2 regions of the Exiguobacterium sp. R-17 genome follow, and region 1 is predicted to be linked to the other one. Evidence: riboswitches for the same ligand, from Rfam matches in the RefSeq annotation. Region 1 holds a riboswitch; the other holds the start of a gene.

The links. Region 1 has a riboswitch for S-adenosylmethionine ahead of ACN9MT_RS02300 (2,3-diketo-5-methylthiopentyl-1-phosphate enolase). Riboswitches for the same ligand answer to the same signal wherever they lie in the genome.
Region 2: linked by a shared signal. The riboswitch ahead of ACN9MT_RS15285 (LLM class flavin-dependent oxidoreductase) and the one ahead of ACN9MT_RS02300 (2,3-diketo-5-methylthiopentyl-1-phosphate enolase) in region 1 are both predicted to bind S-adenosylmethionine.

What each region holds. Positions count from the first base shown of each region.
Region 1 is NZ_CP184372.1:413,712-430,072, forward strand. Features, by position in the region: gene ACN9MT_RS02265 (DNA polymerase thumb domain-containing protein) at 1-483, opposite strand, end outside; gene ACN9MT_RS02270 (pentapeptide repeat-containing protein) at 660-1,298, shown strand; gene ACN9MT_RS02275 (MBL fold metallo-hydrolase) at 1,347-2,102, opposite strand; gene ACN9MT_RS02280 (arsinothricin resistance N-acetyltransferase ArsN1 family A) at 2,163-2,651, opposite strand; gene ACN9MT_RS02285 (1,2-dihydroxy-3-keto-5-methylthiopentene dioxygenase) at 2,777-3,313, opposite strand; gene ACN9MT_RS02290 (methylthioribulose 1-phosphate dehydratase) at 3,330-3,950, opposite strand; gene ACN9MT_RS02295 (2-hydroxy-3-keto-5-methylthiopentenyl-1-phosphate phosphatase) at 3,947-4,606, opposite strand; gene ACN9MT_RS02300 (2,3-diketo-5-methylthiopentyl-1-phosphate enolase) at 4,603-5,793, opposite strand; SAM riboswitch class I at 5,864-5,965, opposite strand; SAM riboswitch class I at 6,171-6,274, shown strand; gene mtnK (S-methyl-5-thioribose kinase) at 6,352-7,518, shown strand; gene mtnA (S-methyl-5-thioribose-1-phosphate isomerase) at 7,515-8,564, shown strand; gene ACN9MT_RS02315 (sugar ABC transporter substrate-binding protein) at 8,576-9,655, shown strand; gene ACN9MT_RS02320 (sugar ABC transporter ATP-binding protein) at 9,652-11,160, shown strand; gene ACN9MT_RS02325 (ABC transporter permease) at 11,157-12,161, shown strand; gene ACN9MT_RS02330 (AAA family ATPase) at 12,526-13,482, shown strand; gene ACN9MT_RS02335 (DUF58 domain-containing protein) at 13,479-14,561, shown strand; gene ACN9MT_RS02340 (transglutaminaseTgpA domain-containing protein) at 14,558-16,361, shown strand, end outside.
Region 2 is NZ_CP184372.1:2,904,500-2,920,860, reverse strand. Features, by position in the region: gene ACN9MT_RS15310 (nitroreductase family protein) at 1-39, opposite strand, end outside; gene ACN9MT_RS15305 (MarR family winged helix-turn-helix transcriptional regulator) at 41-496, opposite strand; gene ACN9MT_RS15300 (YczE/YyaS/YitT family protein) at 651-1,316, opposite strand; gene ACN9MT_RS15295 (DUF817 domain-containing protein) at 1,470-2,255, shown strand; gene ACN9MT_RS15290 (DUF975 family protein) at 2,449-3,087, shown strand; SAM riboswitch class I at 3,197-3,299, shown strand; gene ACN9MT_RS15285 (LLM class flavin-dependent oxidoreductase) at 3,374-4,432, shown strand; gene ACN9MT_RS15280 (ATP-grasp domain-containing protein) at 4,429-5,376, shown strand; gene ACN9MT_RS15275 (hypothetical protein) at 5,452-5,919, shown strand; gene ACN9MT_RS15270 (NUDIX domain-containing protein) at 6,144-6,524, opposite strand; gene ACN9MT_RS15265 (ABC-F family ATP-binding cassette domain-containing protein) at 6,590-8,212, opposite strand; gene ACN9MT_RS15260 (prohibitin family protein) at 8,512-9,381, shown strand; gene pepT (peptidase T) at 9,470-10,705, opposite strand; gene ACN9MT_RS15250 (zinc-binding dehydrogenase) at 10,815-11,807, shown strand; gene ACN9MT_RS15245 (class I SAM-dependent rRNA methyltransferase) at 11,898-13,082, opposite strand; gene mutT (8-oxo-dGTP diphosphatase MutT) at 13,267-13,671, shown strand; gene ACN9MT_RS15235 (DUF3427 domain-containing protein) at 13,646-16,361, opposite strand, start outside.

The DNA of each region.
Region 1 (16,361 bases):
TGGACCAATCCCGATGCGGACGTGAATGCCGGTCTGCTTCAGAATCGCTTCTTGAATCTTTTTGGCAGCTTGCAGATCGGAACCAAACAGGCGATCGGTTCCAGTCATGTCAATGAAACTTTCGTCAATCGAATAGACACGAATCGCTTCAGGTGGGGCAAATTGATGCAGGACATCTAAAACACGAATCGACGTTTTCATATAAGCGAGCATGCGCGGTTCGACGAGTTGAATCGTACGACGAATGGCGTAGGGTAATTGCTCGATTTCGTACAGTCGACCGGCTGTCTTGATTCCAAGCGCTTTTAAGGCGGGAGTAGCGGCGAGAATGACGGATCCGCTTCGTTTTAAATCGGAGACGACCGCAAGACGTGTCGTTAAGGGAGGGAGATTGCGATACTGGCATTCACAGCTGGCGTAGAAGGAAACACTGTCAACACAAAAAATACGTTTATTCTGTGGTAAAACGACGGAAGGAAACATTTGAATCACTCCTTTACATAAAAGAACATATGTTCTTGTTTTGATTTTCTTTGACTATAGCATGGTCTCAAAGTGTCTCAAAATAAAAAACTGTTGAAAAAAGAGGGAATTCGAACGATTGACCCTTATGCAAAAGGAGTTTGATACACTAAAGGAGAGAAAAAGGGGGAATTTCTATGAAAGAGATCGTTATCCGTTTACCAGAATTACCGAAAACGCTTCAAGCAGAGACGTTCGATCAAGTCGAAATCGACGATCCATATCTGAAAGGAGCACGTTATGAAAAGGAGTCGATGCCTGTCGAACTGACGGAGCGTATCGATGCCTATCAAGTATGTTTTCAAAATGTCTCGTTCGCGAACCTCACCTTTGACCGCGGTTCGTTCGAAGATATTCGTTTCGAGCAATGTGACTTAACAGGATGTCACTTCCAAGAAACCCGTTTTCACCGCGTGTCTTTCGTCGGATGCCGGATGACGGGTGTTCAGTTTGAAGATTGTACGCTTGATCATCTGACGATCGAAGAAGGACTCGCAGACTATGCCCAGTTCATTCGTAGTACTGTCCGTCATCAGCATTGGAGTGAAACGACGATGAAAGAAGCACAGTTCTTCGAAGTGAAACCGACCCATTGGAAACTCGAAGCGGTCCGGCTTACTGATAGCCAATGGATTGAAACACCATTAAAAGGTCTTGATCTCCGGCAGACGGAACTCTCTGGTATCACAATCGATCCGCGATTTTTACCGGGCGCAGTCATTACGGAAGAACAAGCAGTCGCCTTCGCTCGATTATTAGGATTGGTCATTCCATGAAAAAAGTCTCTTTTCGATGAATTTCGAAAAGAGACTTTTGATTTGTTCTTAAAATGACATCGTTTCGCCATCTTCCGGAATGAGGAAATGGGCAGAGAGGTGGAAAGCAGCTAAAAAGTCAGCAATCATGTCGCGCCGCAGGAGACAGTGATTGACGGACTCGAGGTGCGAGACGATGATCGTTGCTTCCGCTGCTGCTTCGTGTACGGCAAGGAGATCACGCTGCGACATCGTGATCGGTTCTCCCGTCAGGAACTGGGCAGCCCCACTGTTGACGACGATGATATCTGGTGTATGTTGTTCAATCGCATGCGCGACCTCGTCACACCAGATCGTATCACCTGCGATATAAAGCGTCGGTTCGTCCGGATGCGTGAGGACGAGTCCGGAGACATGTCCCATTCGTTCACCGATTTCACCGACACCATGCTGTCCACCTGTTCGATGGACCTGGATATCACCGATCGTCACACCGGAATCGAAGGAAGAGACGTTCGTGAAGCCGGCTTCTCGGATTTGCCGTGCGTCTTCTTCTTGCTGCGCATAGAATGGCAAATGCTTGGGTAGAAATTGTTTTGCAGCATCATCGAAATGATCCGCGTGCAGATGCGTGACGAAGACAGCGTCAGGATCGAGCAGTGTCTTAACATCGACCGGTAAGTCGACGAGTGGATTGGCGACGGCATTCGGCGTTTGACCGAAAGGAGGTAAACTGCCTTTTTCGCCGAGAAACGGATCAATCAGTAAAACTTGATTGGCATACGTGACGACAAGCGTCGCATTACGAATTTGTTGAATATCCATTAGGTTCATCCTCTCTCAATGACTCGGATTGATTATTCCCCGTCTGGCATTCAATGAATCCTATCGTAAGCGTTTCTCCATCGCCATGACGTCGACGTATTCGCCGTTCAAGCGACCTTGTTCCTTAAATGTCCCAACAATCCGGAATCCGGAACGGATGTAGAGCTTTTGTCCGATTTTATTGAACGGGAAGGTAAAGAGAATCAGCTTATGCATCTGATGATCGCGCGCATGTTGTTCGGCAGTTTCTAACAACTGTGTCCCGATCCCTTGTCCGCGATGTGTTCGAGTAATGTAGACGGAAATCTCACCAACTGTCGCATAGACAGGACGCGGGTTATACGGATCAAGAGAAATGAAGCCGAGGACACCTGTCTCATCTTCTGCGACATATCCAGCGTAGCGATGCGTACGCTCTGCATACCACTGGGTCATGAACGATAAATCTTTTCGATCCGTCTCAAGCGTTGCGATTCGGTCTTCGATGCCTTCATTATAAATGGATAGAACGGCGGGTAAATCATGTTCCGTTACAGGACGAATATGCATGTTGCTCACTCCCCAATCGCTTTTCCCTCATTATATCTGTTACGTGTCGATGTAGTGATATGTTTGTGAGATAAGAAAAAGCGCCGATTCTCCTTATATAGAAGAAATCAACGCTTTTGTCGTTCTTAAGAGACCGTGGATGTCTCGTTCTCGTAAATTGGAACCCAGCCATCCGTCGTGACGAAAATTCGAACAGCGACGACTTTCCGATCCTCTTGGAGCGTAAAGTAGTGGCGTGTATTGACAGGAACAGAAATCAAATCACCAGGATTGAGTTCGATGTTATAGTAGCCGACTTCTTCGTCTTTGATCGCGAAGACGCCGTGACCGCTTACGATGAAACGGACTTCATCATCCGTGTGATGATGTTCTTTCTGGAAGTTGACGAGCAACTCGTCAAGGTTCGGTGTCGTATCCGAAAGTGAAATGATATCAGCTGTCTGATATCCACGACGTTCTGATACGTCTTTGATTTCTGGAGCGAACGTATCGAGAATCGTTTGTTTGTCGGCATCCGTCAGTGTGAAGTTCTCGACGAGAGGTGCTGGTAGTTTTGAGACGTCCCATTGTTCGTAAAGAACGCCGCGCGATGCGAGGAAGTCAGCGACTTCCGTTTGATCCGTATACCGTGTGTTTGTTTCTTGGAATAAGACTGTTGCCATGAGATGATTCCTCCTTTTAATAGATAGATTGACGGCATGATTGCAACGTCAACGTATAGTTGAATAAAAACTCGAAGGCTTCGAGGTGTTTCTTTGCTTCAAAGGCGGTCGGTGCCCAGACCGTGATTCCGTGATTGCGAATCAGGACGGCACCGCTGTCCGCTGTGACATATGGCGCAAAAGCAGCAGCGAGTGTCGGGATGTCCGCGTGATTCAGAATGATCGGCACCGTGACCGTCGCATCTTCTTCCCAGTGACCGAGTGCCTTGATGATTTCTTGACCGGAGAAGGTGATACTTCCCTGATCGCCATATAACTCCGAAATCACATTGTTCGCAATCGTATGGACATGCAGGGAACATCCGGCGTTCGTTCGGTTGAACACTTCGACATGGAGCAATGTCTCAGCAGAAGGGCGCCCGGATTGCTCGCCGATCAATTGACCGGTCGCATCGACATGAACGAAGTCGTCAGGAGTCGTTTGCCGCTTATCTTTCCCACTTGCCGTCACAAGAAATTCAATCGGAATACCGGACGTCCGAATGGCGAGGTTACCACTCGTACCAGGGAACCAATCGCGCGCTGCAAGTTCTTGTTTGATGGCGCGTAGTTCTTCATACCGTCGCATGAATGTCATATCGTCACCTCCGATCGTGCTAAATCATGAACGATATCGTGGAACGTCTCAAAAGGTGTATAGGCGATATCATTTTCTTCACACAACGTGATCAGATAATCACGGGCATAGACACGATCCGCTTGTTTTGCGAGTTCGAAGTCCGTCACTGAGTCACCGATGACGATGATGACGTCATCGTCTTTGCATAATGTACGGGCAACGGATGTTTTACAACAGCCGCATCCATTCGTGCAATGGGCATCGCAGGCGTGTGGCCAATCGATGTGGACAAATGGACCACTGAAATCGGCAATGTTACAGTAAATCTGCTCTTGCTCGAGGAACGGTGCTAAGATCGGTTCGACGAAAAAGTCCATTCCACCGCTAACAATCGAAAAATGGATTCCTTGACGACGACTGTACTGAAGCAACTCCGAAAATCCTTCGCGAATGACAGCGCGCTCCATCAAGAAATCAAGATAGTCCGCTTTACCGTCGGACGGCAGAAGCGCGAACATCTGCCCGACACCACTTTGGATCGACAACGTCCGGTCGAGCACGCCACGTTTCAACGGTTCGAAGTCATTCACTGGCGCAAATACCTCCATGAGTGCAATGATGTTATCCTGCATCGTCACGGTACCGTCGAAGTCACAAAGAATTCGTAAGGTCATGACTTGATCCCCCAAGCGTCGAGCGCGACTCGTAATTCTTCATGTCGTGACGCAGCATTCGATAGGGATTCATTTGCGAGTGCCGCATCAAGTGCTTGACGAAAAGCGATAACACCAGCCGCAGCACCTTGCGGATGACCATGTACGCCACCACCAGCGTTGATGACGGAATCGATCCCGAAGTCGCGTACGAGTTGAGCAACGAGTCCTGGGTGAATACCGGCTGAAGGGACAGGGAAAATCGCTTTCGTCTGACCGAAGCGAGTCGCTTCGACCGCGATGCCGCGGGCGACGTCCTTCGGAAGAGCGACATTGCCGTAAGGTGACGGGAATAGTGTTAAGTCTGCACCAGCAACGCGCGGTAATGTGCCAAGTAAGACAGGCGCTGCAACACCGTGGTTCGGGCTAGCAATCAATGCACCGCTGTAAGCCGGATGATTGAAAATGGGAACGTTGATCTCCGGATCACTTGCCAATTCACGTAAGACGTCGAGTCCGTATGTGAAGGTATTCAACAAGAAAGCAGTTGCTCCAGCGTCAATCAATCGTTTGGCTTGATCCTTGAGCGTAAAGACGGGACCACTAAGTGTGATCGCATACAACGCACGTTTACCGGTCCGGTGGAAATGAGCATCGATAACCTCACGTCCGATCCGTGCCCGATCAATCGTCGGTGTCAACGGATTGTCATATAAGATCTCATCGTCCTTGACGAGATCGATCCCACCAGCAAGTTGTCCTTCGAGTTGATCACGAAGGAACGATAAATCGCGTCCGATGACCCCTTTGAAGATGCTCATTAACAGTGGACGATCTTCGACACCAATCAAGGAACGAACTCCTTCGATCCCGAACTTCGCACCTGGAAAATCCGACGTGAATGTATCGGGTAGTAGCAGTTCTGTTAATTTGATTTCACCGTCGAGTGAGAGTTTCCCGAAGACGGTCGTCAAGATCGCAGAAAAGTCGCGCGATACATTGTGTTCCGGGTAACGAATCGTGATATAGCCTTTACCGTCGCGTTCTTCCGTATGTACGACTTCTCCTTTGAATGAGGCGAGTTGTTGTTGCTCAAGATGATTCAGCTCCGTCCAGGAACCAACCGTCAGACCAAGCGCGAGTTGTTCGGCGCGTTGCTCCAGTCGATCGCGGGCGGTCAATTGATAAGTAGCTGTGATGTAAGCCATGTCTTTCCTCCTTCAATAAAAAAATGGTCTCTTGTCAGCGACAAGAGACCATGAATGATTCGAACGTGGACTCTTATCTGTCAGCTTAGTAGCTGCAAGAATTAGCACCGTGCCAAAAGGTCGGTTGCTGCGACATCGTAGGGCTTGTCCCTCCGTCTGCTCTTGATAAGAATTGGATGAAATTGTGAAATCTAATTGCAATTTTTACATGAGAGTCACGACTTGTCAAACTATTTTTAGAAAATTTATTTTTTTGAAAATACTCTTTCTATATATGGAGCAAAAACGATATCCGTTTCTGCTTGATTTCGATTTGACAGCAGGGAAGAGGATTGCGTAAGATTCAAATCAATATCACACACGACAACTACATACGACTCTTATCGCGAGTTGGCAGAGGGAATTGGCCCGATGACGCCGCAGCAACCGACCACTTGGCACGGTGCTACATCCAACAGACGTTTCGTCTGAGAGATAAGAGGACGCAGTGACTTTCCTGCGCCTCTTTTCGATGACGAAAAGAGGCGCTTTTTCGTGTATCACACAGGGGGAACTGAGATGACATACAAAGCATTTACAGAACAGGACGCGATCGAACGGGTCCGCTCACTAGGACTGATCGGCGACGGAGCCGTCGAAGCAGAAGAGATTGGCGACGGCAATCTCAATCTTGTCTTTCGAATTCGAGAAGGTGAACATCGATTGATTCTAAAACAAGCACTTCCGTACGCGAAAGTCGTCGGTGAAAGCTGGCCACTATCACTCGAGCGGGCGTGGATCGAGCAATCCGCACTCCGTGAATTCGCCCGGCATGCCGTGCCGTTCGTACCGCGTGTTTTTCATGCTAGTCACGACGAGGCGTATACGGTCATGGAAGATCTTTCACATCTGACAATCGTTCGAAGCGGTTTACTCGCAGGTGAACAGTATCCGTTGCTTGCGGAACATATTGGTTCTTATCTCGCTCGGACTTTATTCCATACATCGGACTTTGCGCTTGGTCCGGTTGAAAAAAAACGTGTCGCCCGAACGTACTACAATCCGGACTTGTGCGACATCACGGAAAAATTAATCTTCACGGATCCGTTCCATGACGCGGAGACGAACGAGATTGAAGCCGGGCTTGAAGAAGAGGTGGCACGTCTATGGGCGGACGATGAGTTGAAACGCGAAGTCGCAAAACTCGAAGCGCTTTTCATCACGAAAGGAGATGCGTTGCTACACGGCGATCTACATACAGGAAGCATCTTTGCTTCGGCAACGGAAACGAAAGTCATCGATCCAGAATTCGCCTTTTATGGTCCATTCGGATTTGATGTCGGACAGTTCATCGCCCACTTATTCTTTGCAGCATACCCGGATTATTCAGCACTTCGTGATGCCCGGATTCGCGACATCGATACGTTCTGGCTGACGTTCGCTTCGACGTTCCGCGCCTTATGGGAACGCGAAGCCGTCGAACCATTCCGGACATCGGGACTCGTCGACGATGTACTGAGCACGATCTTGCAGGATGCCCTTGGCTTTGCCGGTTGCGAACTGATTCGTCGGACGATCGGACTCGCACCAGTCGCTGATTTAGAAACGATTAGTTCTATGACAGAACGACTAGAACGAAAACAACATGCTTTACGTTTAGGATCGGCGTTAATCAAACGTCGGACCGAATGCCGGACATTTGATGATTTACGAAACTTCGACGTAACGGAGGAACTTAGCCGATGAGTACATTCGTTCAAAGTATTCGTTATGAAGATCGTGTCTTGACGATTCTCGATCAGACACGTCTACCGCAGGAAGAACACTATGAAGTCATTACCGATCTTGCACAAGCGGTCGAAGCGATTAAACAACTGCGCGTCCGAGGGGCGCCTGCGATCAGTTTATTTGGCGGATTCGTACTCGTTCAAGAGGCGTACCGGTTTGAAGCAGAACTGTCGATCTATAAGCAAGCCTTGCTTGAGACATCAGCGACGTTACTCGCGACACGACCGACGGCTGTTAACTTACGAAATGTCCTTGATCAATTGAATCCAATCATTCAAGACGGGACGTCGGTAGAAGAGATCCGCGAACGGCTAGAGCAGCGGACGATTGCCTTATACGATCAGGATGCGCAGACGTCACGTCAAATCGGGATTCATGCACTTGAATTGTTCCAGTCAGGTAACCGGATCCTAACGATCTGTAATGCTGGATCGATTGCGACCGCTGCTTATGGAACAGCACTTGCGCCATTCTATATCGCAAAAGAACGCGGCATTGAATTATCTGTTTTTGCGAGTGAGACGCGACCATTACTGCAGGGAGCACGACTGACGACATGGGAGCTACAACGTGCCGGCATCGATGTCACGCTAATTACAGATAACATGGTCGCCCATACGCTGAAAGAAAAACAGATCGATGCAATCATCGTCGGGGCGGACCGGATTACACGCAACGGAGATACGGCGAATAAGATCGGAACGTTCCAACTAGCATTACTCGCTCAAGCTTTCGGTATCCCGTTTTACGTCGCAGCACCGCTCTCGACGTTTGATTTCTCACTTGTTTCCGGAGACGCGATCGAAATTGAAGAACGTGATCCGCAGGAAGTGACGACTGTCCAAGGTGTTGCGACAGCACCAGAAGGAGTTGCTGTCTTCAACCCAGCTTTTGATGTCACACCACACACATTGATCACGGGCATCATCACCGAACTTGGTATTATCACGCAACCGAATGAAGAAACGATTGAAAAATTAATGGGGCTTCAACCCCTCGGATAAGGAGACAATTCATGAAAAAATTAGCTTACGCCGTCCTAGCACCGGCCTTATTACTAGCGGCTTGTGCGAATGGAGAAGCGACGACGAAAGTCGTCAAGGATGTACCAAAAGGAGTTCAATCGGACGTCAAGATCGCCGTCATCCGTAACCTCGCATCGGACGACCATACGAAGCAATTCCTTGATGGCGCACGAAGTGAAGGAGAAGCGCTCGGCTTTAAAGTCAGCACGTTCATTTCGGAAGGTAACGATGTCAAGTTCAAGGAACTGGTCGCGCAGGCGATTCAGCAAGATTATGATGGGCTCATCATTTCGCACGGTAAGGAAGACTATGCCTATGACATGATCAAACCAGCAGTCGATAAAGGACTGAAGGTCGTGACGTTCGATACGGTCACGAAGAAAAAAGGGGCATCTCTACAAGACGTGACGGAAACGTTCCAAAACGATCATCAACTTGCGAAGCTATCACTCGATGAAGTGACGAAGGTGACGGACAAAAAGCCGGTCCGTGTCATCAAACTCTGGTTCGGACCAGGTTTTGCCCCGCTCGATCGTCGTCAGGAAATCTATAAGACGTACGAAGCAGACGGCAAAATCAAAACGCTTGAGACGGTTGGACCGACGAACTTCCAAGATGTCCAAGGGGATATCGCGACAAAGATGAATGCCATTCTCGCGAAATACCCGAAAGGAAGCGTTGATGCCGTTTGGGGAGCATGGGACGAAGTCGCAAAAGGCGCTTACAAATCGCTCAAGGATAATAAACGTCAAGAAATCCCATTGATCTCGATCGATGTCTCAAATCAGGACATCAACCTGATGCGTGAGAAAGGCAGCAACTGGGTTTCGACGAGTGCGGTGGATCCATTCCTGATTGGACAAACGGACATGCGACTACTGGCTAAGAAAATCGCCGGAGAGAAGACACCAGATAGCTTTGATCTCGATGCGAAACTCGTTGAGCAGAAGGCATTGAAGCAGGACACAACGATGTATAATCTCGATACGATCATCAAAGATTGGAGTACGTCGGATAAATTCAATGAGCCGTGGATGGACCGGTTGCGTGACGTCCATAAAAAACAATGACGTCTATCAATCATCACCTGGAAATGACCGGGATTTCACTTGCGTTTCCGGGAGTCCAGGCACTCAAGCAAGTCTCCTTTGAGGTGAAGTCTGGTGAAATTCATGCGCTTGTCGGTGCGAATGGTGCCGGTAAGTCGACGCTGATGAAAGTCTTATCCGGAGCGGAAACAGCGGATGAAGGAATCATCCGTCTTGACGGGAAAGAACTGTCAATTCAATCTCCGCGTGATGCAAAACGAATCGGGATCGATCTCGTCCAACAAGAGGTTGATGTGGCGCTTGTCCCGTATTTGACGGTTGCTGAGAATATCTGTCTCGATCTGTTGACGGACGGAACAATGACGGGTTTGGTATCCCAACGCCGTTACATACAGCGTGCGAAAGAAGCGTTAGCGACATTACAGGCGGATATTTCCGTCAAGACACGTGTCGAAGAATTACGTCTTGCTGAAAAGCAACTCGTATTGATTGCACGCGCCCTCGTTCAGGAACGTCGTTTTTTAATTTTGGATGAACCGACGGCACCTCTCAGTCAGGCGGAAACAAGCCATCTCTTTTCAGTCGTGCGTCGTTTAGCGGAACGGGGACTTGGGATCATTTTCATTTCCCACCGCCTACAAGAATTGTATGACATTTGCGACTCCATCTCGGTCATGCGCGACGGTCAACTCATCTCGCGACATCTTTTGACAGACATCACGAAGGAAGCTGTCGTTGAGCAGATGCTCGGGCGTAAGCTTACGTCTGTCGCGAAAACGTCACGGATCAATGCGACGAACGTACTGACGGTCGAGAGTGCCACGAATGCGGACGTCCGCGACATCTCCTTGACGGTTCAAGCAGGGGAAGTCATTGGTATCGCGGGTCTTGTCGGTGCCGGTAAAACGGAATTATGCAAAGCATTGTTCGGTGATCGCCCGTTTCAGGAAGGGGAGGTTCGTATAGGTGGAAAAGCCCATCGCCTTCGCGACCCACAAGCTGCGATTCAAGCGGGAATCGGTCTCGTTCCGGAAGAACGGCGAAAAGAAGGAATTCTTGTTGCCGATTCTGTCGCAGAAAACCTGACAGCAGCGGCAGCTCATGATTTTGTCAACCGCTGGGGACTGATGGATCGTCGTAAAGAAGTCGAACAGGCATCGAAATGGGTCAAGGAGCTGGGCATCAAAGTGGCAGACGTGAAACAGGAAGTAGGTCAACTATCCGGTGGGAATCAACAAAAAGTCGCCATCGGAAAATGGTTACTGACCGATGTTTCTGTCCTCGTCTTAGATGAACCGACGAAAGGTGTCGATGTCGGAGCTAAACAAGATATCTATCGTCTGATTGACGAACTCGCGCAACAACAAAAAGGGATCCTTTACGCGACGAGTGAATGGGATGAACTTTTGACCGTCACGGACCGAATCTACGTCATGTTCGATGGACGGATTGTCCATGAAACGAAGACGGCGGATACATCAGAAGAAACCTTGTTGTGGTATGCGACAGGAGGAGGGCAACGATGAATGAGGTAGTATCAAAACAAACGAATCGGGGGAAAGGTTTACGTCCGGTCCTTGGATTCTTGAACGACTGGGGGATCGTCCTCGCGATCCTTGCCCTCGTCCTGTTTTTTGCGACGACGGCTCCAACATTCCTACAAGGGACGAATTTGATTAATATTTTACGAAGTATCTCCATCGTGACGATCATCGCGATTGGTTTGACGGTTTCATTGACGATTAATGGATTTGACTTATCCGTAGGATCAACTGCAACACTTGCAAGCTCCTTCGTCGTCTCATTCTTCGTCTGGTACAGTCTGCCACTCGGTGTCTCGATTGGTCTAGCACTCCTTCTGTCTTTAAGTGTCGCCTTGTTGAACATCTTACTTATCGTCTGGTTTAAGATTCCGGATTTGTTTGCGACGCTTGCGACGATGTTCATCGTCGAAGGTGCCGCGATGACGTATACTGGTGGTGGTTCAATCAGTGCCGGAATGCCGCGCTTAGACGGTACACCAACAGTCGGCACAATTCCGGAGGCGTTCGCGAAAATCAGCCAGGCGCCTTGGATCATCGTCATCATGCTCGTCGTCGTCGCTATGACACATGTCTTTTTAAGTCATACGCGACACGGTCGTTTTCTCTATATCATCGGTGGGAATCCGGAAGCCGCACGACTGACGGGAATTCGTGTCAACCGCTACCGGGCACTCGCATATCTGATTGCTGGGTTACTTGCTGCAATCGGTGGGATTTTGCTTGCGTCACAAGTCGGATCGTCGCAAATCAACGCCGGGTCCGGTTACTTGATGCCAGCGGTCGCAGCTGCCTTCATCGGCTCGTCGTTCGCAGGGCAAGGAAAACCGAATGCCCTTGGCACACTCGTCGGGGCTTGTCTCGTCGGGATTCTTGAAAATGGTCTTGTCATGTTGTCTGTTCCATACTATTCGTTGAATATCATCAAAGGGCTGGTCCTTGCGGTCGCACTCGCGACGACCTATGCGCGGTATCGGAAAAAATAATTAAAATTCGACGTTTCATTTATAACATATTCGGTAATATTCAATATATGAAAGGATGGTGATGCACATGAATGATTACCAATGTAGAGGGAACGATCGCATGTCGCTTCTGAAAGAAGAGGATCACCGGACTTGACGAACGTTGTCCATTGACACGGATGTATTCGTGTTTTACGTGCAACTGCACGGTTCAAGAACGGATCACGGCATGTGTTCGTTCCTGAAACAAATAAGGGGAAACGCTACGGCGTTCCCCCTTTTTCACGTGCTTGAAACTGCTCGTATTTCTTTAAAAGTATAGCGGAATATGAGATGATATAAAAAGTCAGAAAATTCAACTACTATGAGAGCAAGGGGCCTGACAATGCGAACATACACTAAGGAGATTCAAGCGATTATCGACAACGTAGAGAAAGTCATCATCGGTAAGGAAGATGTCATCACACAATCATTGGCAGCATTACTAGCGGGCGGTCACGTTCTATTAGAAGACGTACCGGGAGTCGGGAAGACGATGCTCGTCCGTGCGTTCAGCCGATCGATCGGGTTGACCTTCAAACGTGTTCAGTTCACGCCAGACCTACTTCCGTCAGATTTGACGGGTGTATCGATGTATAATCAGAAAACAAGCCAGTTCGAATATAGACCGGGTCCTTTAATGGGAAACATCGTTTTAGCCGATGAGATCAACCGAACATCACCAAAAACTCAATCTGCCTTACTTGAGGGAATGGCGGAAGCGAACGTCACCGTCGATGGTGAGATTCATACGCTTCCGAATCCCTTTTTCGTCATGGCGACACAAAACCCGATTGAACATGAAGGAACGTATCCGTTACCAGAAGCACAACTCGACCGTTTTCTCGTCAAAGTCAAAATGGGTTATCCTGATTTCCAGCAAGAAATGAAGTTGCTCACGCGTTTTGAACGGGATGAACCAATCGAAACACTCGAAGCTGTAATTGGTCGCGAGCAATTGCTCCAGATGAAAGAAGACGTCAAGAACGTCCATGTCTCACAGCCTGTCAAAAAATATATCGTCCATCTCGTTCAAGCGACACGGACGAATGGGTCACTCTACCTCGGCGCGAGTCCTCGTTCTTCGATCGCCTTGATGAAGGTCGCGCAAGCGTGGGCGTACATGGAAGGACGCAGTTTCGTTTTGCCGGATGATGTTAAACATCTCTTGATTCCAGTCCTGTCACACCGCCTGATTTTGACAGCGGATGCGCGTTATCACGGTCAATCGTCGGAACGGATTTTAGAACAGATCAAAAAAGAGGTTGCTGTACCGATCCAACAAGACGTGGAGTCCCTATGACGAAGTGGCAAATTGGTTGGCGTTACGCTGTATTACTTTTGACGACGGCAGCCTTATGGGCATATGCGCGCGTTGATGGCGGAAATGTCGCTTCCTTGCTGTTTTACGTCATGGCTGGTCTGACCGTCTACTGGACGCTCTTCCTCGTTTGGCCCGTCACGCAGGCACTTGCGACGCGCGAAGTATCGAACAAGATGCTCGTTGCTGGAACCGATATCCCGGTTTCCTTACGGGTTCGTCGACGTTTTCCGTTTCTCGTCGGAGCCGTCGAAGTGACGGAGGTGATTCCGAACGAACTCAGTGAAGAAAAACTCGATATCAGCCGTCCACTCCGAGCCCATTACCGGAAGACGGAGCAAATCGATTACACGATACCATCGATTCGTCGAGGGGTGTATCAGATTCCAGGCTGTATCGTCGAAATCACGGATCCATTCGGGTTATTCAAGCGGAAGCGGATGTTTCCGGTCGAGACGTATCTTGCGATTGAACCAGCGCGCCTTGCCGTTCAGCTTCCCCATGAGGAAGACCGTGGCGATGGCGGGATCTCACCGGTGTCACTTGATCTTCGCCAGTCGTCCTTTACCGTCGTCGGGGTCCGGGAATACGTCAGTGGGGATCGGATGAATCAGATTGACTGGAAAGCGACAGCGAAACGCCAAGGGTTGATGACGAAGACGTTCGAACGAGAGCAAGAACGGGAGACGACGATCGTCTTTGATGAGGGAACGGAGGCGGGTGAAGCCTTCGAACGTGTCATCTCGATGCTCGCAGAAACGACGGATCAGTTGAACAAGCGACGACTGAGCTACCGGATCCATCTCGTCGGACATGCCGTTCAATCATTGTCATTACCACTTGAAGGAGCGAAACTGACGCATTACCTGATGACGGCGCAACCGAGTCGGACGCGGACGTTCATCGAGTCATGGGAGTACTCGTCCAAGGCGCTTCGATTGAGCGGGAATGTCCTCTTTATCACACCGGATCTTGAATCAAACAATGAACTATGGATTTCGAAGATTAATCAAGAAGCCACCGTTCATGTCTATACACCAGAACGGAGGGGAGTGCGATGATACGACGATTAATCTGGAACGCCATCGCAGCAGCCCTTTTGACTTGTTTCATGCCACCACTTCTCGAACTGACGACATTCGAGCATCTTTGGTCCTTCTTACCGATGCTGTTCCTGCCTTTACTGTTATCGCATCTCGCGCGACGTTACTTCTTACTTGGCAGTCTCGCGGGGCTACTATTGTCGTTCTACTTGATTTTGACACCGGGTTCTGCACCGTGGGGAATTTTTACGGAAATCAGCTCGGATATTCGAAGTGTCATCAATGGTGAATTACCGGGACGACCAGCCTTTGCGCTGTCGATTGGTTTGATCAGTTTCTTGATCGCTTATCTCGCGCGCCGGACGTTCCCGAATCGTGGGTTCGTCTTCGGACTTGCCTTCGGAGTCATCGGGTTCATTGCCTATTGCGATACCTGGACGGATTACTCGGGAGAGACGTTCATTCTTTATCCGATCATCTTGTCTTTGGTATTGCTGTATGCGACGGAGGTCAATGAACGACCGCGTGCTTCCTACGTACGCCCACTGAGCGCATTATTCATCATGGGAGCTGTCATCGTCGCTGCTGTCCAAAGTCCTGTCATCAATGCGACATGGCAAGACAGTTGGTACGATTTGACGTCGGGTCTTGAAGGGGAAGGAGAGCCGACAAATGCGATTCAGAAGGTCGGATACGGTAACAACGATGAGCAACTTGGAGGACCATTCCAAATGGACGACCGGGAAGTCTTCCAAGTCGAAAGTGAAGGGAACCGCTACTGGCGAGTCGAGACGAAAGACATCTATACTGGTAAAGGCTGGGTCTTATCGAAGTCAAACCCTGAAATCGATGGACGTGGTTTTTTCTCGACCTTCGGTACAGAGGTCAAGACCCGCGAAGAGACAGCAACATTTGAAATGGCGCGTGAATTACCATTCGTGCCATATAATGGTGACAATGTACGGGTCGAAGTGGATCAACAACGACAAAATGTGTTGGTTGACCCCGAGAATCAAAAAATTTCGTATCTCGACGAGACGGATCGTCAACGGAACTATCGAATCGACTATTCGTACCCACTCTTTACGGAAGAACAGCTCCAGACAGATGAACCCGTCAATTTATCGGATAGAGAAACAGAACGGTATCTTCAACTGCCGGAAGGTTTACCACAACGAGTTCGTGATTTAGCGGAACAAATCGTCGAGGGTGAGGAGACACCATGGGACAAAGCACGGGCGATTGAAAATTATTTCGAAGAAGAAAACTTTGAATACAATACAGAAGATGTTGCTGTACCGAAAGAAAATCAGGATTACGTCGATCAGTTCCTGTTCGAGACGAAACTCGGATACTGTGATAACTTCTCGACATCAGCCACTGTGTTACTTCGGGCAGCTGGGTTACCCGCACGCTGGGTGAAAGGATTCACGGGGGGCGAATCCGACGTCATCGGAGCTGCCGTGACGAGTTATACAGTACGCAATAAAAATGCCCATTCGTGGGTCGAAGTTTACATTGAAGGACCAGGCTGGGTACCGCTTGAACCGACAGTCAGTTTCGATGGAGAAGGACAATACACGATCGATCGGGAAACGAACAACGAGACGGAACAAGCAAATCCGCAACGTGAGACAGAAGATAATACGGAGACAACGACGCCAAATCGTCCTCAAGAAAATCTTCTCGATGAAGAACAGACGACTAGCGCCGGACAGACGGAGCAGAAGTCAATTCCATTTTGGCCAATCTTCCTGACGGCACTTGCTCTCTTGTTCCTCTACTTGTTCCGAAAACCGATTATTCGGACGCTTGCGA
Region 2 (16,361 bases), 510 kb from region 1:
AACGATTTCCATGAAGTCTGTTTGAGTTTGCGTTGCCATATTAAATCGACTCCTCTTTTAGTTTAGGTAATGCATCAGCGTTTGCTTCGATGCGCTGAATCATCTCAGCTAACGTCCGTTGTTCTTCAGCAGAGAATCCTTCGAGTAGATCCTCGAGAAACTCATCTTTTTGTTCGCGTAATTGAGCGATACGCGTCGCCCCTTGTTCCGTTAAAGAAACAAGAATCACCCGATTGTCAGCAGCTGAACGCTCTCGAGAAATCATCCCGGTCGATTCCAGGTGCTTGAGATGACGGGTCACTGCCGCATGATCCACATTAACGCGTTTTTGTAACTCTTTTTGGCTAATCGTTTGATCGACTTGTAGTTGAGCGAGTAGATCCATTCGAGTCTGACTAAAACCATCCGTACAGAGATCGAATTTTTGAGCAATCGTCTTATTGACAGAAACGAGTGCATAGATCAACCGTCCTTTTTCAGTGCAGGAGATACTCAATCCATCACATCCTTCCCTTCGTTCGAAGAAACCTTTGACGTATCAAAGATTGATATGTAAACGAATATAACGTGTTTAATTTGATGACGCAACTTATTTGCTTTTAACATAAAAAGAGATATCATTCACGCGGAATGATATCGAGTCAGGCGACTTAGCTAATTTGGCGTTTAGACGCTGGAATTCCTTTTGCATCGATCGCTGCAATGATCCGACGGAAATAGAACAACCAAAATTGTAGGAATGGTCCGATTAAGAAAATCGAGAGGATTGTACCGAAGAAAACAGGACCACCGAGCAACCAGCCAATGCCGCATGCCGTGACCTCCATGATCGTCCGCATCAGACGAATCGACGTTCCAAATCGCTCTGCAAGTGTCAGCGTCAACCCATCGCGTGGACCGGCTCCATATCCGACAGCAACATAAAGACCTGCCCCCATGCCGATGATGAAGATGCCGAAAATCAACCAGATCGTATTCAACCAGATCGACTCAAAAGAGGGTAAGAGATGAGAATTAAGGACAAGATTCATGAAGACACCGACGAAGATCGCGTTGACGAGTGTTCCAATTTGTGGTGTGACGCGGTCTAATGTGTACTTAACGAACACGAGTAATAGACCAACGAGCAAAATAATCGTTCCGACGGACAGTGGTGTTTTCTTTTGGAGACCGAGATGCAATACATCCCACGTCGAGACACCGAGTTCAGCAGTGATCATCATCGATGAGCCGAGAGCGAGTAAAAATAAACCGAGTAGGAAGAGTCCCCACTTTAACGTAGCGCGTAATAACCAGGAAGCACGATGACGCGTCATGTCTAACACCTCATTTCTTAAAAATAATTGATTCGTTAACTGTATCATGAGGAAAGTAGAAGAAGAAAGACGAAATTTTCCGTTTTTTCCATCTTAAGAAGGAGGGGAAGGTCGAAAGAGAAACGTATACTGAAGAAAAAAGGAGATGACAGGATGAAAGCGATCCGACACCTGATTCGTTTTACATACATAGAAGCCGTCTGTTGCGTCTTTCCCGTCATGATTTTCGCAGCGCTTGCTCTTTCACGTTATCTTCCTGCTGAACCGGTCGCTCGATACGATCTCCTGTTGCTATGGTGTCTTCTCGTCCAAATCGTCTTACTCGTCACGCGTTATGAAACGCTGGAAGAGTTCAAACTGATCTTACTCTTTCACGTGATTGGTCTAGCACTTGAACTGTTCAAAGTGAACGTTGGGTCTTGGAGTTATCCGGAACAGGCTCTAACGAAAGTGGCTGGTGTTCCCTTGTATGCAGGATTCATGTATGCAAGTGTCGCAAGTTATGTCTGTCAAGCGTTCCGAAGATTTCATTTACGCTTCACAGCATTCCCACCACCTTGGCTTGCGATCAGCGTAGGCAGTCTCGTCTATCTCAACTTCTTCACCCACCACTGGATCTTCGATGCACGCTGGCTATTGATGGTCCTCGTCGTCCTTGTCTTCTATAAGTCATGGGTTCATTTTACGATCGAGCAGACGATCTACCGGATGCCGCTCGTCCTGTCTTTTTTACTGATCGCGTTCTTTATTTGGATCGCTGAGAATATCGTGACGTTCTTTAAAGGGTGGGTCTATCCACATCAGGAAAGAGGATGGGAAGTCGTTGATCTCGGAAAGTTGTCTTCTTGGTTCCTGCTTGTGATCATCACGGTCCTGATCGTCATCGTCGCGAAATACAAGCAACGGGATCCGGCTGTGGAGATATATCAGCGTACATAGATAAAAAACATGACATTTCGTTTGCGATGAAGCGCTTCGATGTTCAACGTTCGTTCTAACATGTGGACGACAACTTGAGCGTGCTTGGCTCAACCAGCAACGAGACGGGAAATTATTGAAAAAAGAGTGAAACATTAGAAGTTTTAAGCCGTAGAGTAAGGTGAGAACTTATTTTTCAAGGAGGACCTTACTCATGTCATCTCAATTAAAAAAAGCAGCGAAGGAATCGCTCAGCGGTCGTTGGGGATTTGCAGTCCTAGCTTTTCTGCTGTTTAGTATTATTCAGGGTGTTCCTAATTTATTTGGATCGGATATCGATGAGCCGTCTAGTAGTATAGATCTCGTTGTATCATTGGTGTCGATTTTATTGATTCCAGTAGGAGTCGGTTGGACATGGATTGCCATGTCGATTGCTCGTGGCGAAGAAACGAAAGTGACGGATTTGTTTGAGCCATATGGTATGTTCCTGAAAGTGGTGGGGCTGGCCATTGTTCAGTTCATCTTTATCGCGCTCTGGACGTTACTCTTAATCATCCCTGGTATCATCAAGTCATTCTCTTACTTGTTGACGTACTACATCCTTCGGGATGAGCCGTCAATCGGTATTCTCGAGGCAATTACACGCTCACGGCAACTCATGGATGGACACAAGATGGAAGCATTCTTGCTCTTCTTATCGTTTATCGGTTGGGCGTTGCTTGTTATCGTTACGCTTGGTCTTGCTGTCCTATGGGTCGGACCATACTTCAGTGTCACGCTTGCCAAATTCTACGATCGTATTCGTGGGGAGCAGGCGCCAGAGCAGACATCAGATTTCGTCGCACCATACTAATTCCGAATCCCGACACTACGTCGGGATTTTTCTTTGGAATAAATCCGATAGGAAAAGACGGTTTAATGGTTGCTTTAGTTCAATGAATTCTGTACGATGAATGCAACACATCTTATCTAGAGAAGTCGAGGGACTGGCCCGAAGACACTTCAGCAACCCCGCTATGGCGGAAGGTGCTACTTCCAGGAAGGAATACCTTCTGAAGATAAGAGCGGACAGGACAAGATACCGTCGCTCTTTTCGAACTTCGAAAAGAGCGTTTTTTTATGATAAGGGGGACGATGGAGTGGAGTATGGTTTTTGGTTACCGATTTTTGGGGGATGGCTACGTAACGTCGAGGATGAACAGATGCCAGCAACATTCGATTATGCGAAACAAGTCGCACAAACAGCTGAACGCATCGGCTTCTCGACGACGTTGATTGCGGAATTGAACTTGAACGATATCAAAGGCATCAAGGAACCGAGTCTTGAGGCATGGACAACGGCATCGGCGATTGCTGCAACAACAGAACGCCTTGAGATCATGACAGCGGTTCGTCCCGGGTTCCATAATCCAGCGACGACGGCGAAGATGGCGGCAAACATCGATCAGTTGAGTGGAGGGCGATTTACGCTCAATGTCGTCTCAGCCTGGTGGGCAGAAGAAGCAAAACAATACAACGGTATTTTTACTGCACACGATGAACGCTATGCCCGAACGGAAGAGTTCGTCACGGTCATGAAAGGACTATGGGCAGATGCGTCACCGTACAGCTTCTCCGGCAATCACTACACGATCGAACAGGCAGAACTCCATCCGAAACCCGTCCAGCGTCCGGGGATTAAGCTCTACGCTGGTGGAGAGAGTGAAGCCGGAAAACGGACGATCGTCGAACATTGTGATGCCTACGTCATGCATGGAGGCACTGTTGAAGAAGTAGCTCATAAAATCAATGATATGAAAGTACGCCGGGAAGCGACGGGACACGCACCGCTTGAGAGCTTCGGTCTTGCTGCCTACATCATTTGCCGGGATACGGAAGAAGAAGCGCTTCTTGAGTGGCAACGCATCACGGACGTCAAGGAAGACAGCGCCGGTTATGCCGGTTATCAAGATTTCATCAGTAAATCGCAACTCGAACAACAGGTCGAGCGAAATGATTATTCCGTCTCGAACCGTGGTCTGCGACCGAACTTGATCGGAACACCAGAACAGATTGCCGAACGGATTCTAGCGTTCGAAGCCGTTGGTGTCACGTTGCTCTTGTTACAATTCTCACCACAACTTGAAGAAATGGAACGCTTTGCCCGTGACGTAATGCCACTGGTCGAAGCGAAACGAAAGGTAGGTCAACAATCATGACAAAAATTCATATTCTCCACGAAAACCAAGAATGGACGGATCATCTCATCAAACGTCTCGAAGAACTCAAGTTGCCGTACGAACAGTGGCACTTGAATGAAGGAATCGTACCGTTAGATGAACTGCCGCCAGAAGGTGTCTTTTACAGTCGTATGAGTGCGTCTTCGCATACGCGGGGGCATCGTTATGCGCCAGAGTTGACGGAAGGGGTCCTCGCTTGGTTAGAAGAGCATGACCGGACTGTCTTTAACGGAACGCGTGCGCTCCGTCTTGAAGTCAGCAAAGTTAATCAATACACAGCGTTACGTAAGGCTGGGATTCGTGTACCAAAGACAACGGCTGCTGTCGGACGTGATCAAATCGTACAAGCAGCAAAAGAAATCGGTGTTTCGTCATTCATCACGAAACATAACCGTGCCGGGAAAGGTCTCGGCGTCCAGTTATTCCATTCGATTGAAGCACTTGAAGCTTATCTCGATGGTTCGACATTCGACGAACCAGTCGATGGCATCACGTTGATTCAAGAGTACATCCAAGCACCAGAACCGTACATCACGCGGTGTGAGTTCGTGGGTGGAAAATTCGTCTATGCGGTACGAGTCGATACGTCGGAAGGATTCGAACTTTGCCCAGCTGATGCGTGTGTGATTGACGACTTGTTTTGCCCAGTTGGTGAAGAAGCGCCGCAAACACCGATGAAGTTCCAAATCGTTGAAGGCTTCGATGATCCAATCATTGCAAAGTACGAAGCGTTCCTCCAAGCGAACCAGATTGCGGTCGCAGGTATCGAGTTCATTAAGGATGCGTCAGGTACGATCTATACGTATGACGTTAATACGAATACAAATTACAATTCGGATGCCGAAGCTGCTGCAGGACGCTACGGCATGCTAGAACTGGCAAAGTTCCTCGGAGCTGCACTTGAAACAAGCACAGTAAAATAAGAATCGGCTCCCGCCCTGTCACAGGACGTTACAAGACCGGATGACGGGGTATTTCTATAGAAAGGGGGCGGATCTATGATTACGTGGAGAGAAGAACGACAGCTCGATATCCCGATTGAGGAAGCATGGCACTTGTTTGATCACACGCGGCTGCAACGTCTGATTCCGAACGTCGTCCAGCATGAGGTGATTGAACGAAAACCGGGTGTCGTCGGTTCGACGTATCGTCAAACGTACATGCAGGGCAACCGACTCGAAACCTACATCGTGACCGATTTAGCCTATACGAATGAGCCGGACTTTAAACAAAATACGATTGGATTCACGTTAGCTAAAATATTCAAGATTGAGATGACGTTTACGCTCAAACCACTTGGACACGCTCGTTGTCTGTTGATTTATACAGGAAAAAATGAAGGAGTGAACTTCGTTGGGAAAAGTCTCTTGTCACTCGGTGGCGAACGAGAAAACGAGAAAATTGTTCAGGGCTTGTTGCAACGTGTCGAAGAAGAGGCAGCGAAACAAAAGAAGAACAATGCATGAAAAAACGGATTCCCGCGCCTAAGAATCCGTTTTTTCATATCTTATCGATTCGTATACGATTTGTGACCACTCGGTAAAACGGATAGAGTCGACACCTTGATAACGTTCTCGTTTTCTATCGCTGGATCGAGCGATTTTGGATTATCAAAAAGCTTAGTTACCGACTACTATTTTTAAGTATAAATACGGTTATTAAATTTTCATTTAATCCAAAGATTATATCGTTACGATAGTAGACGCAAACGAGAAATCTGTGGATCATCTTGAAGCTCCTTTAATGGTCGAAACCGAACAGCTCGTAATTCTTGTTGATCAAGCGATAGTTCAGGATCGATCCCGAGTCGAGGTTCAGGACTATCTAAGACACGGCGAACGAGAAAACATGTCTCTGTTCCTTGATCCATTGAAATCTCGTAAAGTTTCCGTTCGACCGTGACGTGAAGATGCGTTTCTTCTAACACTTCTCGCATGATGGCTTGCTCTTTTGTTTCACCATTCTCGACACCTCCGCCGGGTAACGTCCAAAATGTCCGGGAAGGGGTATGTAATTCGACCATTAGAATCTGTTGCTCTTCAATCAACGCAGCGCATACGCGATGTCGCATATCGCATTCCTCCTTCAACGTGTTCAAAAAAGAGACCGAAACGACAGTTCCGGTCTCTTTTAAAATCATTGTGCGTATAACGCTGTTAATTGCTGTTGGATCGTATCGTTGTTCAAATACTCATCGTATGTCGTTTCTTTATCGACGATACCGTTTGGCGTCAACTCGATGATCCGGTTCGCGATCGTTTCGACGAACTGGTGGTCATGCGAGCTGAAGAGCATTGCGCCTTTATAAGCGATCAAACCATCGTTGAGTGCCGTGATCGATTCGAGATCCAAGTGGTTCGTTGGATCGTCGAGTACAAGGACGTTAGCACCACTGAGCATCGCTTTTGAAAGCATACAACGGACTTTTTCGCCCCCGGATAAGACAGATGCTTTTTTCATGACTTCTTCTCCTGAGAAGAGCATCCGACCGAGGAATCCACGGAGGAACGTATCGCTCTCATCTGCCGGTGAATACTGACGGAGCCAATCGAGGATCGTCTTATCCGAGCCTTCGAAGAATTCCGAGTTATCTTTTGGCAAGTATGATTGGGAAGTCGTGACGCCCCATTTGAATGTACCGCTGTCCGGTTCCATCTCACCCATAAGGATTTTGAATAGTGTCGTGATCGCGATATCGCTCTGGCTGATGAACGCGACTTTATCCGTCTTGTTCAACGAGAAGCGGACATTATCAAGGACTTTGACGCCATCGATCGTCTTCGAGAGACCATCGACCATCAAGAGATCATTTCCGATTTCGCGTTCTGGCGTAAAGCCAACGAACGGATAACGACGTGATGATGGACGAATGTCGTCGAGTGTGATTTTATCAAGCAATTTCTTCCGTGACGTCGCTTGTTTCGCTTTCGAAGCGTTTGAGCTGAAACGTGCGATGAAGGCTTGAAGTTCTTTAATCTTCTCTTCTTTTTTCTTGTTTTGGTCACTTGCCATACGCGAAGCAAGCTGACTTGATTCATACCAGAAATCATAGTTTCCGATATACAGTTGGATCTTACCGTAATCAAGATCCGCCATGTGCGTACAGACGTTGTTCAAGAAGTGACGGTCGTGGGAAATGACGATGACCGTGTTTTCGAATCCGATCAAGAATTCTTCAAGCCATTTGACAGCTTTCAGGTCGAGTCCGTTTGTCGGCTCATCGAGTAAAAGAATGTCAGGTTTACCGAACAATGCTTGGGCAAGCAAGACTTTAACTTTTTCAGATCCTGTCAGCTCAGCCATCGTTTTCGAGTGAAGGTCTTCCTTGATGCCAAGTCCTTGTAGAAGCATCGCTGCTTCCGACTCCGCTTCCCAACCGTTCATTTCAGCGAATTCACCTTCGAGTTCAGCAGCACGCATGCCGTCCTCATCTGAAAAATCTTCTTTCATATAAATCGCATCTTTTTCTTTCATGACTTCATAGAGACGTTTGTGTCCCATCATGACTGTTTCGATGACTTGGAATTCTTCGTATTCGTAATGGTTCTGGCGAAGGACGCCTAAGCGTTCGCCTGGTGTGATGATGACATCGCCTTGTTGTGCTTCAATGTCACCAGCGAGAATTTTCAAGAACGTTGATTTACCGGCACCGTTCGCACCGATCAGACCGTAACAGTTACCTGGCGTGAACTTGATGTTAACGTCTTCGAATAATTTTCGGTCCGCAAAGCGAAGACCGACGTTTTGTACTGTAATCATATAGAGATGAACCCTCGTTTCTAGTAAGTGATGTGCTCATTCGAGTGTACCACAAATCATGATCTGTCGTAGAGCAGGCAAAGTTCTTTCCATATTAGGACAGAAATTAAAAATAAGCAACCGGATATTTAAAATAATGAAACATTTTCCAGATGGATGCGTAGAAGAAAGTAAGGAATTCGCTAGAGGAGGGGTTAGATGGCCATCTTTTTCACGTTATTGTTTTTCGCCCTCATCGTTTTGCTTGGCATGGAACTCTATCGCTATATCCAAGAAAAGATTGATAAAGGAGATTCAGAATGAGAGAAATCAAACCGAAGAAAAAAATTCGTCCATCGATGATCATCGCTGGTGTACTTGTATTAGCCCTGCTGGCTACAACGCCGTTCGTCGTCGAACAAATCGAACCCGGACAAGTTGGTGTCGTTTATACCCCGTCAAGCGGTGTCAAAGATGAGACGTTATCGCAAGGCTGGCATGTCGTTTCACCAATCACACGGGTGACGGAGTATCCGATCCGTACACAGACGAAATCGCTTGATAACATGACGCTTGCGACTAAAGACGGAAAGAACATCGTCGTCGACTTTACATACAGCTTCTCCGTTTCGCCGGATAAGGTGACAAAAGTCTTCAACAAGTTCGGACCGATCGAAATCGATGAGATTGCCAAAGGTTACTTGAAACAACGACTCTATGATGCGTCGCGTGAGCAAATCTCGAAAGTTACCGTCCTTGAACTGTTCGGTGAAAAATCAGGAAACGTCTCTACGAGCATTCAGACGCAGTTTGCAGAAGACGTCAAGGACATCGGTTTCATCATCGAGGATGTCGCACTCGGTGCACCAAAACCAGATGAAAAGACACAGGAAGCAATCGATGCGCGTGTCAAAGCGTCGCAGGAACTCGATAAAAAGAAAACGGATCTTGAAATCGCTAAAGCAGAGGCAGAACGTCTTCGCGTAGAAGCAAAAGGAGCAGCCGATGCGCGTTTGATCGAAGCTCAAGGGTTGGCAAAAGCACAAAAAGAATTACAGAAGACGTTGACGAAAGAAATGATTCAATACGAAGCTGTCAAGAAGTGGGACGGGAAATCACCACTTGTCAGTGGATCAGGGAGTATGGTTCAACTACCGATTCCTGACGGTACGACACAAGAAAAAAACTAATTGAAATATGTCTAAGATAAACCGCTTAAAGACCACAACGGCAGACGTGAAAAAAGCAGATTCTCAGCGCTGAGAATCTGCTTTTTGATTAGTGCGAAGCTTGTTCAAAACCTTGAGCGATGGCAATGATGACTTGTGTTGCTTTCACCATATTATCCACAGAGATGAACTCGAACTTGCCATGATAGTTCTCACCGCCGGTAAAAATGTTCGGTGTCGGAAGTCCCATGTATGAGAGTTGTGATCCATCTGTTCCACCACGAATCGGTTTAACGATTGGCGTAATATCAAGCGACTCCATCGCTGCATGAGCAATATCAACGATGTGCATGTGGGGCTCGATTTTTTCACGCATGTTGTAGTACTGATCGTGTAAGTCGATTTCCACACTACCAGCACCATACTTTTTGTTCCACTCATCGACAAGGGCAGACAAGAAGTGTTTCCGTCCCTCGAAGGCTTCACGATCAAAATCACGAATGATGTAGTCGAGCGTCGTTTTTTCGACCGAACCGTCAAATGAAATCAGATGGAAGAATCCTTCAAAACCATCCGTGAATTCAGGAGACTCTTCTCCGGGAAGACGATCGTGGAACGCCATCGCATGTTTCTGCGAATTGACCATCTTATCTTTTGCTGTTCCCGGATGGACATTTGTTCCGTGGAAGACGATTTTAGCCGCCGCCGCATTAAAGCTCTCGTATTCAAGCTCACCAAGCGGACCGCCGTCGACCGTATAAGCATACGTGGCATCGAACGCTTCGACATTAAAGTGATGTGGTCCACGACCAATCTCTTCGTCAGGTGTGAAGGCAACACGAATGCGACCATGCTTAATTTCCGGATGTGAAATCAAATGATGCATGGCTGTCATGATTTCTGCGATTCCGGCTTTATTATCGGCTCCGAGTAATGTCGTCCCATCTGTCGTCATCAAGGTGTGACCGACGTAGTTGTGCAGTGCAGGAAAATCAGTTGGCGATAGAATGACGGATGGCACTTCACTTAACGTGATGGGATGTCCGTCATACGCTTCCACGAGTTGTGGACGGACATTCGTACCTGTGAAGTCTGTCGCTGTATCGAGATGAGCGAGAAAACCGATTGTTGGAATGTCTGCGTCTGTATTGGCAGGTAATGTCGCCATGACATAACCATTATCATCAACGGTGACTTCTTCCATGCCAATTGTCTTTAATTCTTCTACGAGCAAACGAGCTAGTGTCCATTGCCCTTCTGTCGTTGGAACAGTCATACTCTCATAGTTCGACTGTGTATCGACTTTCACGTATGTAGTTAGACGATCAATCAATTCTTGTTTCAAATCAAAAACGTCCCTTCTCGTCATAAGATATCTTCATCATAGCATGAACGACTAATGTGAGAGAATTCTGAATCATGATAGACTAATATTGAAAAAGGGGGAATTCTTCATGAGAGCATTCGTAGTCGATCAGTACGGAAAAAATGCATCACTTACAGAAAAAGACGTCACACCCGAAAAAGCGGGGAAGTACGAATTACGGGTTCAAATCGAGGGGTCAAGCATCAATCCACTTGATACGAAGATGTTTTTCGGACATGTGGCGGCGGCTTCAACGACTGGAATTCTCCAGGGTGATGTAACGGGGAAAGTGATTGAAATCGGGGAGGGTGTGACGTCTTTTTCTGTCGGCGATCGCATCGTCGCATTCGGCGGTGGACTTGGAAAACGCGCCGGTGCGTTAGCGGAAGAAATGCTTGTGCCTGAACAAATGGCAGTCTTACGACCGGAAGGGGTATCGGCTGAGGTTGCTGGTTGTTTACCGGTGATTGGATTGACAGCAATGGAAATTTTAAAAGAGCGAATCGCGATTACCCCAGGAATCCGCGTATATGTAGCAGGCGGAACGGGTGGAGTAGGACATCTTACCGTTCAACTGGCTCGTCATTATGGATGTGACGTTACAGCGAGCGCCTCTTCTGACGAGAAGGCAGCTTGGCTAGAAGCAAAAGGGATTCGCATTCACCGGTACAAGGAAGAATCAGCTGAAACATTGCTCAAACGACTCGATCTGGATGGATTCGACGTCATCATTGATACAGTGGGTGGTGACCATTTACAAGAATCGTTCATACTCGCAAAAGAGCGGGGACGCATCATTTCGATCGCGACACGGACGACACAAGATTTAACGATGATGCATAGTAAAGCCTTGTCACTCGAAGCTGTGTTCGTTGCGCTCCCGTTGCTAAAAGGAAAAGTAGAGGAGATGAAGCAACAGCAACGTCACTTATCAGAACTCATTCATTTAGTGAAAGAGAGAACGATTGAGATTCGGATTGAAGAGCAGATTCCCTATGAACGCGATGCGTTGAACGATCTCTATCAACGATTTGATCAAACATCACACTTTGGTAAAGTGAGTGTATATCCAGCCCATTAAAAATGATTCTCCATTCATTTTACATTTCCTGTTAAAAATATAAAAAATCCGTTACTGAAAAATTCAGTAGCGGATTTTTTAGATAACACGTCATTTACGGCGAACAAGAATACTTTTTGGATTGAGTTGTGGCATGGAAGGAGGAGTCGGGAAATCTTTCTGCTCCGGCTGCTCCCATACGACTTCAAATTTTTGACGCAACTTGTTGAACGCCTGCTCCACAGCTTTTTTCAATTGTGACGCATCAAGAGCGGGACTATCTGTCGTAATCGCAAGCAGTCCTCCGCGATTCGTCAAATGAATGACTTTTTGGATCCAAAGAGCGAGATCCTGTTCGGTCCGAAACTGACGTGTTCGTGTATTGACTTGTACGGGTGGATGGAACAAGACGACGTCAAAACGAGTCTTCTTATCCGCTTGTTCGATGTAATCGAACGCATCCTGAACTAAAATCTTCTGTTTCTCAGGAGTAAAACTGTTCAACACAAGATTATCTTTTGTCTTATTTCGACTACGTGTCGAGAAATCAACACTTGTCGTTTGAGCAGCCTCACCATAAAGGGCAGCTACCGTTAATGTTCCTGTATCAGAAAAGAGATTAAGTACGGTTTTTCGTTCGACGGAATCGAGAAGGATTCGGCGAAGTTCACGTTGGGCAATGTCAAAACCAGTCCGCATACCAGCATCCAAGTCATACTCATACAACACACCGTATTCTTGTGCGACTTCAGGAAAATCGCCTCGTTCCCCTTTCAAAAAGTCGTCGCCTTTGACGGGTTGAAGATCGACGAGGAAATCTCGTTTTTCATAAATGCTTCTGTAATTCAGTAGTGATTCAAGAGCTTCAAGAATCAGTGGACGGAATGTATAGATGCCTTCATTTTCGAATGTAATAAGGTAATGATGATCGTAACAATCAATTGTCAAACCACCGATACCATCTCCTGCACCGTTAAAAATACGGAAGGCTTCTGAATACTCTTCAAAAAATTCGTTTCGTTTGTCTAATGCTTGTTCAAAAAGTTGTTTGAAGAAGTCGACATCAATCGCTTCTTGCTCGTCCATTGAGAGAGTCCAACCGACACCTTTTTCTTGCTTGCCAAAATAACCAGTCGCGAGGTATTCTTTATGTTCTGTCATCAGATGGAGCAGTCCGCCTGCCTCTTTGACATGTTGTAAGGCTTCGAACATTTCCTTACGTAACGCGGGATACCCGCTTCGAATCGATTCAATCCATTCTGGTTTGACAACGATCGGATAAAGTTCACGAGACATGTAAGTTTCCTCATTTCTACTTGTGGATAAGTGGCATAAGTATACCATAAATGGAGTTATCCACATGTGGATAACTGGATATAAATAAAACCGCTATTCTTTGTAAAGTCAAAGGAATAACGGTTTTTGTTATGATAAGCAGAGAACTGAAAAATCTGTAATGATTTGGAGTGAAACATAAAAAATGAAAAAACATGTTCAAGTCGTTGGGGCTGTCATTCGCAATGATCATAATGAAATATTGTGTGCACTTCGTAGTAGTCAAATGTCATTGCCCAACTTATGGGAGTTTCCTGGTGGAAAAATTGAGTTACATGAAACGCCATCACAGTCGTTAGTTCGTGAAATCAATGAAGAATTAAAATGTAATATTAAGGTCAAGCAACCAATCGAAAAAACGACTTACGAGTACGATGCTATTATTGTTACATTGCATACGTTTGAAGCTGAAATCGTAACAGGAGAACCGATTGCTGTAGAACATGCAGAGCTTCGCTGGGTGGCTGTTTCAGACCTTGATCAGCTTGAATGGGCTCCTGCCGATATTCCTGCAGTTGAGTACATTAAGAAAGAGTTTGCCACTCCTTAAACAGTTCAATTGATAGTGGAGAATGAAGTGACCAAGTCACACTAATCGGTTTAGAACCTGTACTTTGAAGATGCTTTAACTGGCCAAAGTATGTGAACGGTAGCGTTTTTCCTTGTTCTTTATCTGCTTTACGCATAAACAAATGAATACGAATTCCTTCGCTCTCATGGTTTTGATATAAAGTACCCGCTTTACCTGTAGCAGTTGCATTACTTTGAGACTGCCAATGGAAACGATATTGATCTAAGAAATAATCGTTATATTTTAGTTGCTCATCAATGGCTTCATCTTTGTGTAAATTCACGAATAAAATGTAATCATCACCAGCTTGAGCTACGCCTTCACGCCAAGAACCTTCCTGACTTGGTGAACAAAGAAGACGTTGGATAACAGAACGATTGTATGTTTGATGTAATAGAAACGCCTGGTCTTCGATCAACCAGTTAATTCGATCTGGTAGTTGATGAAATGCAAGTAGACCTGCTTGGATAAAATGCATCATATATGAACGTAATTCAGTTGATTGTTGAAGTGCTTGGACGACTGTATTTGAAAAGCGATAGCGCTCTTCTGATACAGCATCTAGCAATTGAATACGGTCATTTTTAAACGCAGTAGACCAGCGTTTAAAAAGATGATGAATAATAGGTCGCTTTGAAAAAGAGTGATTCGTCGATAAGGCGAATTCTTTGAAAACTTCTTGTTCAATATCTTGTACTGAAGCAGAAGGATGATGCAGTAAATGTTTTAAAATCAGTAAGCTGAAGGGCTCACGAATTGGGAATAGCCCTTCGAGCTGTTCGACAATTTTGCGTGTTGTGTCATCTAGCAATAAACGTAGTTCTTCATCGGTAGCATGTTTTTCAAGTTGTTTAAGACGTAATGTACTTCTCCATTGCTGAACAATACTTTCAATAGCTGGTGCGTCTTTATGCGTAACTAAATCATTTAAACTTGGAGGATTTCCGATCATACGTGTCAGCCTTTGATAACTTTCACGGAGCTGTTTGCTAGCTGAAAACTCTATTTTTTTCATTTGTTCAATAATAAATCTTTCTGTAATTGAATCTAGAATGGCTAAAGATCCTTCCGGTAAAATCGGAAAATGCTGTTTTACAGCAGTAGCAATTTTATAACGATCAATAGAATGAAACGATTGTTGACCAGACAACACAAGCGGTGCAACAAAAGCCTTTTGACTATTTCCGATAAAATCTAAAATCGTAACAAATTCTTTTGAGCTATGTTTACGTAAGCCTCTCCCCAATTGTTGAATAAAAATAGTAGGAGACTCCGTAGGACGTAAAAATAGCATGAGATTAACTTTTGGAATATCGACTCCTTCGTTAAACAAGTCAACTGTAAAAATATATTGTAGTGGATCTTGATCGTCCTCTAGTCGGCGAATGGCTTCTTCGCGTTCTTCTTCAGACTGTTTACTTGTAACAGCCATTGCTTCAATTTGATGTCGTTTAAATTCTTGCTCCATAAACTCTGCATGATTGATATTGACGCAGAATCCTAATCCAACAGCCTGATTACCACTGAACCCAAATTTACGAATCATTTCAACAATATAATCTGTTCGTGTTGAGCGTTCGAGTGCAACAACAAGATCTTGTTCCACATAAAAGCCGTTTTGTTGAGGAATAAGAGAATAATCAATCGATTCATCATCTTGAATACCAAAATAATGGAATGGTGAAAGTAAATCTTGTGCTAAGGCATCATACAGACGAACTTCGTAAGCGACATTATAGTCAACAAGCTGGAAGATATTTTGACCATCCATTCGTTCTGGTGTTGCCGTTACGCCAAGCAAAAATTGTGGCGTAAAATAGTTAAGAATGTTTTGGTAAGAAGCAGATGAAGCGTGATGGAATTCATCAATAATGATGTAGTCAAACGCATCCCGTAAAAATTGATTAAGGTGAACCTCTTTTGAAAGTGTTTGAACGGTAGCAAAGGTAAATTGTGCATCTTGAATTTGTTGTGATCCTGAATATCTACCAAATGTATAATTTTCATTTGAAAAAACTTGTTTAAATGTATGCTCAGCTTGTGATAGTAATTTTCCACGATGTGCAACAAATAATACTTTTTTAGCCTGAGTTTGACGGACATCAAATGCTGCTAAATACGTTTTTCCAGTTCCAGTTGCCGCAATGACCATTGCTTTTGTTTCTTTTCGCTCGCGTAAACGATCCAGTTCTTCTAAAGCCGGAATCTGCATGAGGTTCGGTTCAATAACGTTGTAATCGACAGCGGATTCGGCAATTGTATCGCGGATAGAAAATGATTTTATAGGTGGTGTTTCTTGTTGGTACTGTTCATATTGAAGTAATAATTCTTCTGTACAAATAGTCGCTTCTGGGCTGTTCCAAAGTTGTTCAAATAAGTTTTTCGCTTGAGTGACTAATGTTGTGACGGGTGTAGAAGGTATACGAATATTCCATTCCATACCGTGCGTTAAAGCCGACTTTGATAAATTAGAGGACCCAACAATAGCACTATCCAACTGGTCAGGACGAGAAAATAAATAGGCTTTCGGATGGAACGCATGATTTTTTTTTATCGGTTCATAAATTTTTACTTCAATATTTCTGAATTCCATCAACTGTCGGATAGCCTTCGCTTCTGTAATATTCATATAAAATGAAGTCAAAATGCGGATTGATTTGCTTTGAGCT